Regions from separate parts of the Bacillus sp. ISL-75 genome, predicted to be linked through region 1. Evidence: a T-box and tRNA genes for the amino acid it is inferred to sense, from the RefSeq annotation. Region 1 holds a T-box; the other holds one or more tRNA genes.
The links. A T-box is a leader RNA that pairs with one kind of tRNA and senses whether it is charged. The one in region 1 lies ahead of leuS (leucine--tRNA ligase), so its partner is inferred to be a tRNA-Leu.
Positions count from the first base shown of each region.

Region 2: it has a tRNA-Leu gene. The T-box ahead of leuS (leucine--tRNA ligase) is inferred to sense a tRNA for this amino acid. The anticodon was not compared.

Region 1 is NZ_JAGGQX010000013.1:53,123-59,413, reverse strand. It holds gene J7E63_RS05845 (ammonia-forming cytochrome c nitrite reductase subunit c552) at 1-500, shown strand, start outside; gene J7E63_RS05840 (MDR family MFS transporter) at 933-2,126, shown strand; T-box leader at 2,285-2,506, shown strand; gene leuS (leucine--tRNA ligase) at 2,550-4,967, shown strand; gene J7E63_RS05830 (rhodanese-like domain-containing protein) at 5,016-5,330, shown strand; gene J7E63_RS05825 (ferric reductase-like transmembrane domain-containing protein) at 5,391-5,912, opposite strand; gene J7E63_RS05820 (FAD:protein FMN transferase) at 5,920-6,291, opposite strand, start outside.
Region 2 is NZ_JAGGQX010000044.1:281-6,571, reverse strand. It holds gene nfsA (oxygen-insensitive NADPH nitroreductase) at 1-431, opposite strand, end outside; gene trmL (tRNA (uridine(34)/cytosine(34)/5-carboxymethylaminomethyluridine(34)-2'-O)-methyltransferase TrmL) at 484-957, opposite strand; gene J7E63_RS18040 (amidase domain-containing protein) at 1,031-1,903, opposite strand; gene queG (tRNA epoxyqueuosine(34) reductase QueG) at 1,989-3,119, opposite strand; gene J7E63_RS18030 (B3/B4 domain-containing protein) at 3,232-3,903, shown strand; tRNA gene J7E63_RS18025 (tRNA-Gly) at 3,983-4,056, opposite strand; tRNA gene J7E63_RS18020 (tRNA-Leu) at 4,561-4,642, opposite strand; tRNA gene J7E63_RS18015 (tRNA-Leu) at 4,670-4,755, opposite strand; tRNA gene J7E63_RS18010 (tRNA-Cys) at 4,800-4,873, opposite strand; tRNA gene J7E63_RS18005 (tRNA-Gly) at 4,883-4,957, opposite strand; tRNA gene J7E63_RS18000 (tRNA-Gln) at 4,962-5,036, opposite strand; tRNA gene J7E63_RS17995 (tRNA-His) at 5,055-5,130, opposite strand; tRNA gene J7E63_RS17990 (tRNA-Trp) at 5,142-5,215, opposite strand; tRNA gene J7E63_RS17985 (tRNA-Tyr) at 5,221-5,305, opposite strand; tRNA gene J7E63_RS17980 (tRNA-Thr) at 5,332-5,407, opposite strand; tRNA gene J7E63_RS17975 (tRNA-Phe) at 5,576-5,651, opposite strand; tRNA gene J7E63_RS17970 (tRNA-Asp) at 5,674-5,750, opposite strand; tRNA gene J7E63_RS17965 (tRNA-Met) at 5,753-5,826, opposite strand; tRNA gene J7E63_RS17960 (tRNA-Val) at 5,867-5,942, opposite strand; tRNA gene J7E63_RS17955 (tRNA-Glu) at 5,952-6,026, opposite strand; tRNA gene J7E63_RS17950 (tRNA-Ser) at 6,046-6,137, opposite strand; tRNA gene J7E63_RS17945 (tRNA-Asn) at 6,142-6,216, opposite strand.

The sequences.
Region 1 (6,291 bases):
AAACGATGCAAACTTCATGCCGACAGTGTCATGGTGACCGTGATTTAGATAAATTGAAAGATCGCGTACTTGAAATTCAAGAAGCTAATGTAAGTGCATTACACGAAGCACAAGATATTTCAACAACATCACACTATTATGTAAATAAAATGATTACCTCTGGTGTAAGCGAAGAAAAAATCAAGCAAGCTCAAGAATTTATTCGGAAAGGACAATGGTTTTGGGATATCATTGCAGCTGAAAACTCCGCAGGCTTCCATAACCCACAAGGATCGATGGATTCACTGAGAGAATCAGTAGTCCAATCGAACAAGGCAGTCCGTCTTGCCACAGAAGAGCTTGTGAAAAAAGGCGTTAATATGGAAGAACTCGACAAGGAAATCGAAAAAGTGAAAAAAGCGGTTCTCGACGAAAACGTTAATGAGAAGAAAAAGGACGCAGCCGTCAATAGCTATTTTCCTGCTCAAGCACCGGTTGTACCAGCAGTACCAAAAAAATAATGCTAACTGTACATTCCTTAGAGGGTTTAGAGTTCAGATGATATATTTAGAAAACACTGTTTCTTTTTTGAGACAGTGTTTTTTGTTGTGTATGTGGTACTAGGATTGTTGCGGGAGAATTATAGGGTTTGGCGGAATAAACGTGGATTTGGCGGAATATATGGTAAGGTTGGCGGAATATATGGTAAGGTTGGCGGAATCGAAACGTAGTTTGGCGGAATAATTTCGAAAGTTGGCGGAATCCCATCCCAGTTCGGCGGAATCTCCTCTAGAATCCACAGAATTATTTAAAAGTTTCACGAATTTCCTATTCTAATACGCCAGATCATAGCCCGCCAATACTGGAAAAGAAAAAGAATTGCACCCCACTTGAAAAAGGATTAGAATAAATCTTTGGAAATTGAAAAGTGAAATGTGAAGGGGCGTTTTTTTATGCCACGTGCCTTATGGCTCTTAATAATTGGAATGATCGTCAATGTAACAGGCTCTTCATTTTTATGGCCTTTAAATACAATCTATATTCACGACCATTTAGGGAAGTCCTTATCAGTAGCTGGCATTGTTTTAATGTTAAATTCCGCAGCTAGTGTGATCGGAAACCTTTATGGCGGAAGCCTATTCGATAAAATTGGCGGCTACAAATCTATTATATTTGGAATTAGTATTACGCTTGCAGCTCTTGTTGGCTTAACATTCTGGCACGGCTGGCTAGCATATATTGTCTTCCAAATCATTATTGGATTTGGTACTGGAATTATTTTTCCATCGATGTATGCCATGGCAGGGTCAGTTTGGAAAGAAGGCGGGCGTAAAGCCTTTAACGCCATTTATGTTGCTCAAAACCTTGGAGTAGCCTTGGGTGCATCTCTTGGAGGGATTGTTGCAGCTCATTCCTTTCAACTAATCTTCCTAGCAAATACAGTCATGTACGTCCTCTTTTTACTCATAGCGGTATTTGGCTATAAGGGAATCTTAGTGGATTCAGGAAAACAAGGAACGATCGATATAAATGTTCCAACCGTTACGAATAGAAAAAATCTGTATGCCTTATTGATACTGTGTACAGGTTATTTGCTGTGCTGGGTGGCCTATGTACAATGGCCAACGACGATTGCGTCGTATACACAGGAAATCCATATCTCTTTAACGCAATATAGCTTATTATGGTCGATAAACGGAGCCCTCATTGTCGTTGGCCAACCGCTTTTAAATGGTGTGTTGAAACATCTAACCGCCTCACTCAAACTACAAATGATTATTGGCATTGGTATTTTTATTGTTTCATTTTTAGTCGCAGGGAAGGCAACGGTATTCTCAGGATTTCTTGTCGGGATGATCATCCTAACAATCGGTGAAATGTTCATCTGGCCGGCTGTGCCTACAGTTGCTTTCGACTTAGCCCCAAAGGGCCGTGAAGGTTTCTACCAAGGTATCGTCAACAGTACAGCAACAGGCGGAAGAATGGTTGGACCCTTAATGGGAGGAATGATCGTCGACATGTATAACATGTCAGCACTATTCATAGTTTTAATTGTGTTATTCCTAATCGCAATTGTAACAACATTACTATATGATCGAAGTTTAAAAACGAAAATGGTGTCAGGCACCATCCATGGACAGATATAAGATTTGTCCGTGTAGAGAGGACAGTGGGGGTTCATATGCTCCCACTGTTTTTATGTTTAAAAGGTGGATATTTTGTCTATCATGAATCTAGGCGATTGTTTGGGTTGCATACTTAATGAAAATTTAATACAATAACCGTAATACTTTATATTAATATTGAAAAGACAGTGATCAGGAGTAGTAATGGTTCATACCCGCAAATAGAGAGTTGACGGCTGGTGGAAGTCAACCGGGTACATCATGAACTCGCCTTTGAGTTGCAAGCGTGAAGGAATAGTAAGGCTTGCCGTTTTCCGCGTTAAGGATGAATGAAGCGAGTGCAGTCAGCACTAATGTGGGTGGTACCGCGGGAAGATACATACAATCCTCTCGTCCCTTTTTGGGATGAGGGGTTTTTTATTTTTTTTTAGGAGGAAGAGCATTATGAGTTTCGACCATAATCAAATCGAACAAAAGTGGCAAAAGAAATGGGAAGAAGAAAAAACATTTAAAACAAGCGAAGAATTTGATAAAAGAAAATTTTACGCTTTAGATATGTTTCCATATCCGTCAGGGGCAGGACTGCACGTTGGACACCCTGAAGGCTACACAGCAACCGACATTCTTTCCCGCTTAAAGCGGATGCAGGGATACAATGTTCTTCATCCAATGGGCTGGGATGCGTTCGGTCTACCAGCGGAACAATACGCATTGGATACGGGTAACGATCCAGCGGAATTTACAGAACAGAATATCAATACATTCCGCCGGCAAATTAAATCATTAGGGTTCTCGTATGATTGGGATCGTGAGGTCAATACGACTGACCCTGAATACTACAAATGGACCCAATGGATTTTCTTAAAACTATTTGAAAAAGGTCTAGCTTACATTGATGAAGTAGCGGTAAACTGGTGCCCTGCACTTGGAACGGTACTAGCAAATGAAGAGGTCATTGATGGCAAAAGTGAACGCGGCGGGCACCCCGTTGAACGTCGTCCGATGAAGCAGTGGATGTTAAGAATCACCGCTTACGGTGACCGTTTACTGGAAGATCTTGAAGAACTTGATTGGCCTGAAAGCTTGAAGGAAATGCAGCGCAACTGGATCGGCCGTTCAGAAGGTGCAGAAGTTACCTTCTCAATCGAAGGACATGAGGAGACATTCACTGTCTTCACTACTCGTCCTGATACTTTATTTGGTGCTACGTATGCCGTGCTTGCACCTGAACATTCCTTTGTTGAAAAAATAACAACAGCTGAACAGCGTGCTGCGGTTGATGCCTATTTAGACAAAGTTAAGACGAAAAGCGATTTGGAACGTACGGATCTTGCCAAAGAGAAAACAGGCGTATTTACTGGCGCCTATGCCATCAATCCTGCCAATGGGGAGAAAATGCCAATTTGGATTGCTGATTATGTGTTAGTAAGCTATGGAACTGGTGCGATTATGGCAGTTCCTGCACATGATGAGCGTGACTATGAATTCGCAAAAGAATTTAACCTTCCTATTAAAGCAGTTGTCGCAGGTGGAGATATTGACAAAGAAGCCTACACAGGCGACGGTGAACATATTAACTCTGAATTTTTAAATGGCTTGGATAAAACGGAAGGCATTCAAAAAATGATTGCTTGGTTAGAAGAAAAAGGGATAGGAACGAAGAAAGTAACCTTCCGCCTAAGAGATTGGTTGTTCAGCCGTCAACGTTATTGGGGTGAACCAATTCCGATTATCCATTGGGAAGATGGTTCAATGACAGCAGTTCCGGAAGACCAGCTTCCACTGATGTTACCAAAAACCACTGAAATTCGTCCTTCAGGGACAGGAGAATCACCACTTGCAGTTATTTCTGATTTCGTGAATGTTGTGGATCCGGAAACAGGTAAAAAGGGACGCCGCGAAACGAACACAATGCCGCAATGGGCAGGCAGCTGCTGGTATTATTTACGTTATATTGATCCAAAAAATGATCAAGCACTTGCTTCTCAGGAAAAATTAAATCATTGGCTTCCAGTTGATATCTACATTGGCGGTGCCGAACATGCCGTATTACATTTACTTTATGCGCGTTTCTGGCACAAATTCTTGTATGATATCGGTGTGGTTCCTACCAAAGAACCATTCCAAAAGCTATTTAACCAAGGAATGATTTTAGGCGAAGGAAATGAAAAAATGAGTAAATCAAAAGGGAATGTAGTAAACCCTGATGATATCGTTGGCAGCCACGGTGCTGATACCCTTCGCTTATATGAAATGTTCATGGGACCGCTTGATGCATCGATTGCTTGGTCGACCAATGGGTTGGATGGTTCCCGCCGCTTCTTAGATCGTATCTGGCGTTTATTGGTTGAGGAAAATGGAGAATTAAATTCAAAGATTCAAGCCAATGAAGAAACCTCTAGTTTGGAAAAAGTGTATCATCAAACCGTGAAAAAAGTGACTGAGGATTATGAAGGTTTGAGGTTTAACACGGCCATTTCACAAATGATGGTATTCATTAATGAAGCCTATAAGGCAACTGTACTTCCAAAAGAGTATATTGAAGGATTCGTTAAATTGCTTGCACCTGTTTGCCCGCATATAGCTGAGGAGCTTTGGGAAAAGTTGGGACACATTGAAACGATAACTTACGAAGCATGGCCTGCATATGATGAGGCAAAACTAGTGGATGAAGAAGTTGAAATTGTCATCCAGGTAAATGGTAAAGTAAAGACAAAACTTATGGTACCAACAGATGCAAGCAAAGAGTCACTTGAAGGCATCGCGATGGAAGATGCGCATATAAAGGAACAAATTGAAGGAAAAACAATTCGCAAGGTAATTACTGTTCCAGGAAAGCTTGTTAATATTGTAGCAAATTAAAAGAACGGCCCCTCTCTTGGGGCTGTTTTCCAGAAGGGGATGGACTTGATGGAAGAAATTCAAACGATTACACCAGAAGAATTAGAAAAGAAGCTTGAGGCAGGGGAAAAACTTGAGCTTGTGGACGTAAGGGAAAATGAAGAAGTAGTATTCGGGATGGTACCAGGGGCTAAGCATATTCGCATGGGTGACATTCCTGCTAATCTCGACTATTTCGACAAGGATAAGGAATATATTTTTATTTGCCGCTCAAGTGCCCGCAGTGGAAATGTTTGTCATTATCTACAGGACCAAGGATATAAGGTTCGCAATATGGTTGGCGGCATGCTCGCATGGACTGGAGAAACAGAATATACAGAATAACCGATTCCACCATGGAATCGGTTTTTTTGTGTAAATAAGCAGCGCTTGCGCTTTTCAGGGTTAGTGAGAGACCTCAAGCTTAGGTCTATCTCTCATCAACATACCTCCTAAAAGGATAAGCGGCAGGATATTGACTGCAGCAAGTACGGCTCCTTGAATATCTGTACCAATCAATAAACCATGTATCGTAACGAATATATATAGAATCGGATTCAATGCATGTAATTTCCGCCATTTTTGATAGCCTATTTTTTTTCGTGCTTTGGAGGTAACGATCGTCATAATTAAGAAATAAAGGGATAGTGCGCCAAGTGCCATTGGCAATGGCTTATAGTCCGTATTAAACGGAATGAGTATCTCTAACCATTGTAACGAGATATATGAATCGATTAGTAAAAATCCTACGTGGCCAACCACAAGATAAAGGGCCCAATTAGACAGTGATTCATGCAAAAATAGGGAAGTAGTGACCTTTTGTTTTCGCTTTTTCTGAACTTGAGAGTATAGTCCAATGATGACAGACAAATAAAGTAAGAGGTAAGCTACCAAACCTGTAGCGCGGATCATATACCATTCAAACATTTCCAAGTTACTCTCCTCCTCTCCAAATATCTCCGTCTTTAGTAATTAACACAGCCTGGACACCTTTTCTATTTATCCATTCTTGACCAGCCTGTTCTCCTAGTAAAAGAACTGTTTTTGCCCAAACGTCAGCTTCCAAAGCAGTAGGGGCTGTCACTGTTGCCGATACAATCTTACTTTTACTAGGATTTCCTGTTCGAGTATCAATCAAATGATGCGTCCACTCCCCATTGATCCGCCATTTTCTTTTCATGGTTGTGGAAGTCGCTAGCGCACCATTTTGAACCTGAATCGAAGAAATCATCGTTGTTTCGGCAAATGGACTCTCGATCCCGATATTTAATGGTCGTGGCAACGTGCCGAAAATGCGGATATCACC
Region 2 (6,291 bases), on a different contig from region 1:
TCTTCTAGGTTGTTGCGAATTCCACCTATGTAGCATATTCCTAACCCAAGCGATTCCGCTGCAATCGCTGCATTTTGTGCAGCTAAAGAAGCATCTATTAGAGCAACCATGAACTTTTCAGTACTTTCGATAGATGGAGTAACATCTTTTTGTTCCTTCTCCCCAATAATGGTGTGACGATAAAGATCGGCGCAAAAAACAAAAAAGTGACCATTTTTTTCAACATATTCTTGGTTACCAGCAATCTCAGCTAATTTTTTCTTTTTCTCTTTGTCCTTAACACCAATAATAGAGTAGGCTTGAATAAAACTTGATGTTGCCGCTGCTTGGGCACTAGTAACAATCGTTTTGATTTGTTCATCTGTTAATGGCTTGTCCTCAAAATGACGAAGGGAGCGATGATTAAGAATTGTTTTGATAACTTCATTCATGACAAACTTCCTTTCATTTCATCAAAAGGAGGCCCGATAGGACCTCCTTTTATTATTTTAGATGTGCATAGTTTTGCTGACGAAGTGCTTCATAAATAAGAATGGCAGCTGTATTGGATAAATTTAAGGAACGGATATTTTCATTCATAGGGATCCGCAAACTGACGTCTTTGTTATTTTCAATAACATCTTTCGGAAGTCCTGTCGTTTCCCGTCCAAAGATAAAATAGTAATCTTTGCTTGAATTACTATAATCAAAGCTGCTAAAAGGCTTTTGACCAAATTTTGTGATATAAAAAAAATCACCGCCAGCATTCTTTTCATAAAAGTCATCAAGTGAATCATAGTAGACAATATTAACGTGTTGCCAATAATCCAAACCTGCTCTTTTTAACATTTTGTCATCGGTCGAAAAACCTAATGGACGGATTAAATGTAAATTGGTATCTGTTCCGGCGCATGTTCTTGCTATATTTCCTGTATTAGAAGGAATCTGTGGTTGATATAATACTACATTTATTGACACGTTTCTCACCTCGATAAAAAACTCTACATGCCATTATACCACTATGATTTATCCTTTCAATAATGATGCATTTTTAACCCAGAATCGTATAAAACTTATATTTTATTTTAGGTGTGTAGGCAGATGAATCTTCATATGCCCAATACCTCATTCGGCTATTATAGGTATGGGCGTTCACTAACGGCATTCCATGTGCATCCTTACCCGTAACAATTGTATTATGATTAAATCGTCCATCCCCTTCAAAATCGTAACAAATAACATCACCTAATAATAATTGATCAGGACTGTTGACTTCCCGTGCCCGTAAACCACTTTTAGAATGTGCAAAATAAAGCTTAAATGAGTGTGCCACCGCCCAGCTGTAGCTCCAATTCTTATTTTGGAGCCACCACCCTGTGCTCCGATTTGGATAGCCTCTCATCGGCGCTTCGCCCGTATGGAGGCATTGTGAAATAAAGTTGGTGCAATCATTCTCAAATTTTTTGTAGGCAGGATTGTAGCTATTCCACCAGCGTTCCGCATATTGTACAGCTTTTAAGCGGTTGTATTGAAAGCTTAATCGTTCATCACTATCCTCAAAGCTCTGTGTAATTGGTACTTGATAAGGCTCTTGATGATCATAAGGGTTGATTTCCTCATCCATCACTAAAGCCTCTTTATAAAACTTAGCTAATCTTTCTTCGACTTCTTCCTCCATGTAAAGAATACCTTTTTGCTTAATTAAATATTGATAATGAGCATGATATTTTACGGTTTGAAATTCATCCTCTTCATTTCTTTCTATTATTCTGCCGGCTGCTTTTACTTTGACAATTTCTGCAGCCCTTTTTGACAATGCACTTTGTTTTATTTCAGCCTTTGGAAAAAATACTTTATGTGTTCTTTTATCGGAGACAAATTGATTTACTCTTTTATCAAATAAATCTTGTATCAAATGAAGCATATTTCTCACCCCTTTCTCTCATACATATGAGAGAAGACAGGATTTCAATCAAAAAAAATGAGCGAACCCTTGAGTTCACTCATTTTTACCTATAATAACTTAAACCTTTTTCTATTTCATTTTGTACTTCCAGATCGGTTTCAAGCTCTTGAGCTTTTTTTAAGGCAGCAAAAGCAGTTTCACCGCCAATTTTCCCAAGTGCCCAGGCAGCTGTTCCTCTTGATACTGGGCTTCCCTCAGTTTCTAATACATCCACTAATTCGGGAATTGCTGTTATATCCTTAAAATGGGCAAGCGCAATAATCGCATTCCGTTGAATCGGCTTTTTCCCTCGCCATGAACCAGCAACGTAACCAAATTTAGCTTTAAATTCCCGATTGCTTAATTTTAAGATTGGCTTTAGTAACGGTTTGGCAATATCAGAATCCGCTTCAAGTTCCTCATGGAAATGAAAATTCTTCCCTTTGTTAACCGGACATGCTGTTTGGCAGGAATCACAGCCATAGACACGGTTACCAATTTTGTCTCTAAACTCATCTGGGATAAATGTTTTTGTTTGTGTTAAATAAGAAATACAGCGCTGTGCATTAATTTGTCCACCTTGTACAAGGGCCCCTGTTGGACAAGCATCCAAACACTTTGTGCATGACCCGCATTGGTCTTCAATGGGTGTATCTGGTTCAAAAGGGATACTGGTAATCATTTCCCCTAGATAAACATATGATCCGAACTCCGGTGTAATAATGGAACAATTTTTTCCGCTCCAACCAATTCCAGCACGCTCGGCAACAGCGCGGTCTGAGAGTTCTCCAGTGTCAACCATCGATTTTAACCTAGCTTCTGGCATTTTTGCAGAGATAAACTCCTCAAGTTTGTGTAGCCGGTCCTTGAGAACATGATGATAGTCGAAACCCCAAGAGGCCCTGCTGAAAATCCCTCTTCTCTCACCCTTTTTACTCTCAACACGGTTATTCATTTTGGAAGGGTAAGCTATGGCAATGGAAATGATCGAACGAGGTTCCTCTAGTAATAATGAAGGGGTCACTCTTTTCTCTATATCTGGTTCTTCAAATCCTGATTGGTATTTGAGTTCCTGTTGCCTTATTAACCGGTTTTTCAATTCAGTGAACGTGTCTGCGGTAGTGAAACCAATTTTATCGATTCCAATTTCTTTACTATAGGCGATGAGTTCTTCCTTTAAGTTTAGGACATCCATTTGATCCCCACCTTCCCTAGAAGTCATTTATTTTAATCATTGGCTTGTTATATTATTAGATACGCATCTATTTATGATAAACTATTTTCAATGAATTTTGGAGGTGGAATGGTTGGAAATTCAACTCTCACAGGAATTATTTGAGCAATTACCTAACTTTAAGCTGGGGATAATTGAATATAAAGATATTATGGTCGGGGAATCGCAGCAAATGATAAAAGGAAGACTCCAGCTTTTCCAAGAATCTATTTATTTTGATTTAGAAAATAAAAATGTTACTGAACTCTCTGGCATTCAGGAATGGCGTACTATTTTTAAAAAGATCGGTAAAGACCCGAACAGGTATCGACCCTCAGTAGAGGCGTTATACAGGAGAATACAAAAACAAAATTACCTTACTTCCGTTCAGAGTGCGATTGATATAAATAATTTTTTCTCTTTACAATATCAAGTACCAATCGGAATATATGACCTGGATCTCATAAAGGGACGGGTGAGCATTCGGTTGGGAGCGGTGGGTGAGGAATATAACGGATTGAATGGGCGAATAAATTCTTTAAATCGTCTAATTGTATCTTGTGATGAACAGGGGCCATTTGGAAGTCCATTCGTCGATTCTGATAGAGCACCAGTAACTTTTGATACTAAAAATGCCCTGCAAATTATTTATTTGAGGCCTTCAACCGACATTGAAAACGCGATGAAACTAACAGAATCTTTAATGAACATGTTTACAAAATTACATGGAGGAGAAGCTTCCTTCCAAATCCTTAGGTGTCCATAGGGCATCTTTTTCTTTGTATAGAAAAAAACGCAATGCATCGTTCTCTTATGTAACGATACACTGCGTTAGTTAATATGTATGGAGCGGGTGATGGGAATCGAACCCACTACATCAGCTTGGAAGGCTGAGGTTTTACCAGTAAACTACACCCGCATTAATATGTGACAATTTTTTGAATCATCAACTGACCTTTTCTATATTACACACTATTTTTAGTATCGTCAAGGGAAAAATGCAAATTTTGTCGAATTTATTTAAGAGTGGTGCATTATTTTGGGAAAGAAACAAGAATTTTAGTTTGACAGTCTTCATAAAAGATTATGGAGATTATGGATTATACCATTAGTGTGTTTTCGTCAATAATGATGTAATTATAAAGGAGATGCTCATTAAAATTGATATTTTGTGTAAAATTACACTTAATTATCTGGAATTTTTTGATTGATTTAACGATTTACTATTCAATGGGCGAATTTTTGAGTTTTATGAGCGAATCTTGGTTTTTAATGTGCGAATTTCGAACTTTTATGGGCGATTCTAGTGTTTTTATGGGCGAATTTTATGAGCAACAATCTTTTAGAAAAGAACAAAATAAAATTTAGTCAAAAAAAAGTTGCTCATATTTTTATGAGCAACTTTCTTATTAAAACAAATTGATACCGGTGATCGGGGTCGAACCGATACTCCTCACGGAACACGATTTTGAGTCGTGCGCGTCTGCCAATTCCGCCACACCGGCGCGTATAAAATTGTTTTGATAAAGCAATGCCGAGGACCGGAATCGAACCGGTACGGTAGTCACCTACCGCAGGATTTTAAGTCCTGTGCGTCTGCCAGTTCCGCCACCCCGGCAAAATCTAATTACCTGTTTTAATCCATACCTAGCAAATGTTTTATGGAGGCGGCAACCGGATTCGAACCGGTGGTAAAGGTTTTGCAGACCTCTGCCTTACCACTTGGCTATGCCGCCATATACATTTGGAGCGGAAGACGGGATTCGAACCCGCGACCCCCACCTTGGCAAGGTGATGTTCTACCACTGAACTACTTCCGCAAATTGGCTGGGCTAGCTGGATTTGAACCAACGCATGTCGCAGTCAAAGTGCGATGCCTTACCGCTTGGCTATAGCCCAATGTTTTAATTAATATTATGGGGCGACTGATGGGAATCGAACCCACGAATGCCTGAACCACAATCAGGTGCGTTAACCACTTCGCCACAATCGCCACAATATAATTGGCAGGGGTAGTAGGAATTGAACCCACACCAAAGGTTTTGGAGACCTTCGTTCTACCTTTAAACTATACCCCTATAAATGGTGGAGGGGGACGGATTCGAACCGCCGAACCCGGAGGGAGCGGATTTACAGTCCGCCGCGTTTAGCCACTTCGCTACCCCTCCACATATTATATTCACTGAGTAATTTCTGGTGCCGGCGAGAGGACTTGAACCCCCAACCTACTGATTACAAGTCAGTTGCTCTACCAATTGAGCTACCCCGGCGTAAAGTTTGGTATATTATTTGATTTATCCACGCTGTCCTAGTTATCGTCATCCTGACCTCAGGAAGTTTATACAAGCAGCAACTCGGTCAGTATGCTGAAGATAATTCAGGAAGCATATTCGGTCGTGCTCTACCAATTGAGCTACCCGGCAAGTTTTTAATATAAATGGTGGCTCAGGACGGAATCGAACCGCCGACACAAGGATTTTCAGTCCTTTGCTCTACCGACTGAGCTACTGAGCCATAATAGTTTGCCAAATGAAAATGGCGGTCTGGACGGGACTCGAACCCGCGACCTCCTGCGTGACAGGCAGGCATTCTAACCAACTGAACTACCAGACCAATTGCGGGGACAGGATTTGAACCTGCGACCTTCGGGTTATGAGCCCGACGAGCTACCGGACTGCTCCCCCCCGCGACAATAATAATAATAATAATAATAATCTAATTTGAAAATATGGTGGAGGATGACGGGCTCGAACCGCCGACCCTCTGCTTGTAAGGCAGATGCTCTCCCAGCTGAGCTAATCCTCCACAAATCAATGGTGACCCCTACGGGACTCGAACCCGTGTTACCTCCGTGAAAGGGAGGTGTCTTAACCGCTTGACCAAGGGGCCATATCTTTTAAAGAAATTATGGCGGAGAGCAAGGGATTTGAACCCTTGAGACAGGGTTACCCGCCTACACGATTTCCAATCGTGCTCCTTCGGCCACTCGGACAGCTCTCCATAATGGCTCCGCAGGTAGGACTCGAACCTACGACCGATCGGTTAACAGCCGATAGCTCTACCACTGAGCTACTGCGGAATAATTAAAATTGTTACCTAATTCTAGCTATGTTACAACCATGTCCCCGCCTCAGTAAGTAACGCAAGAAGCGAC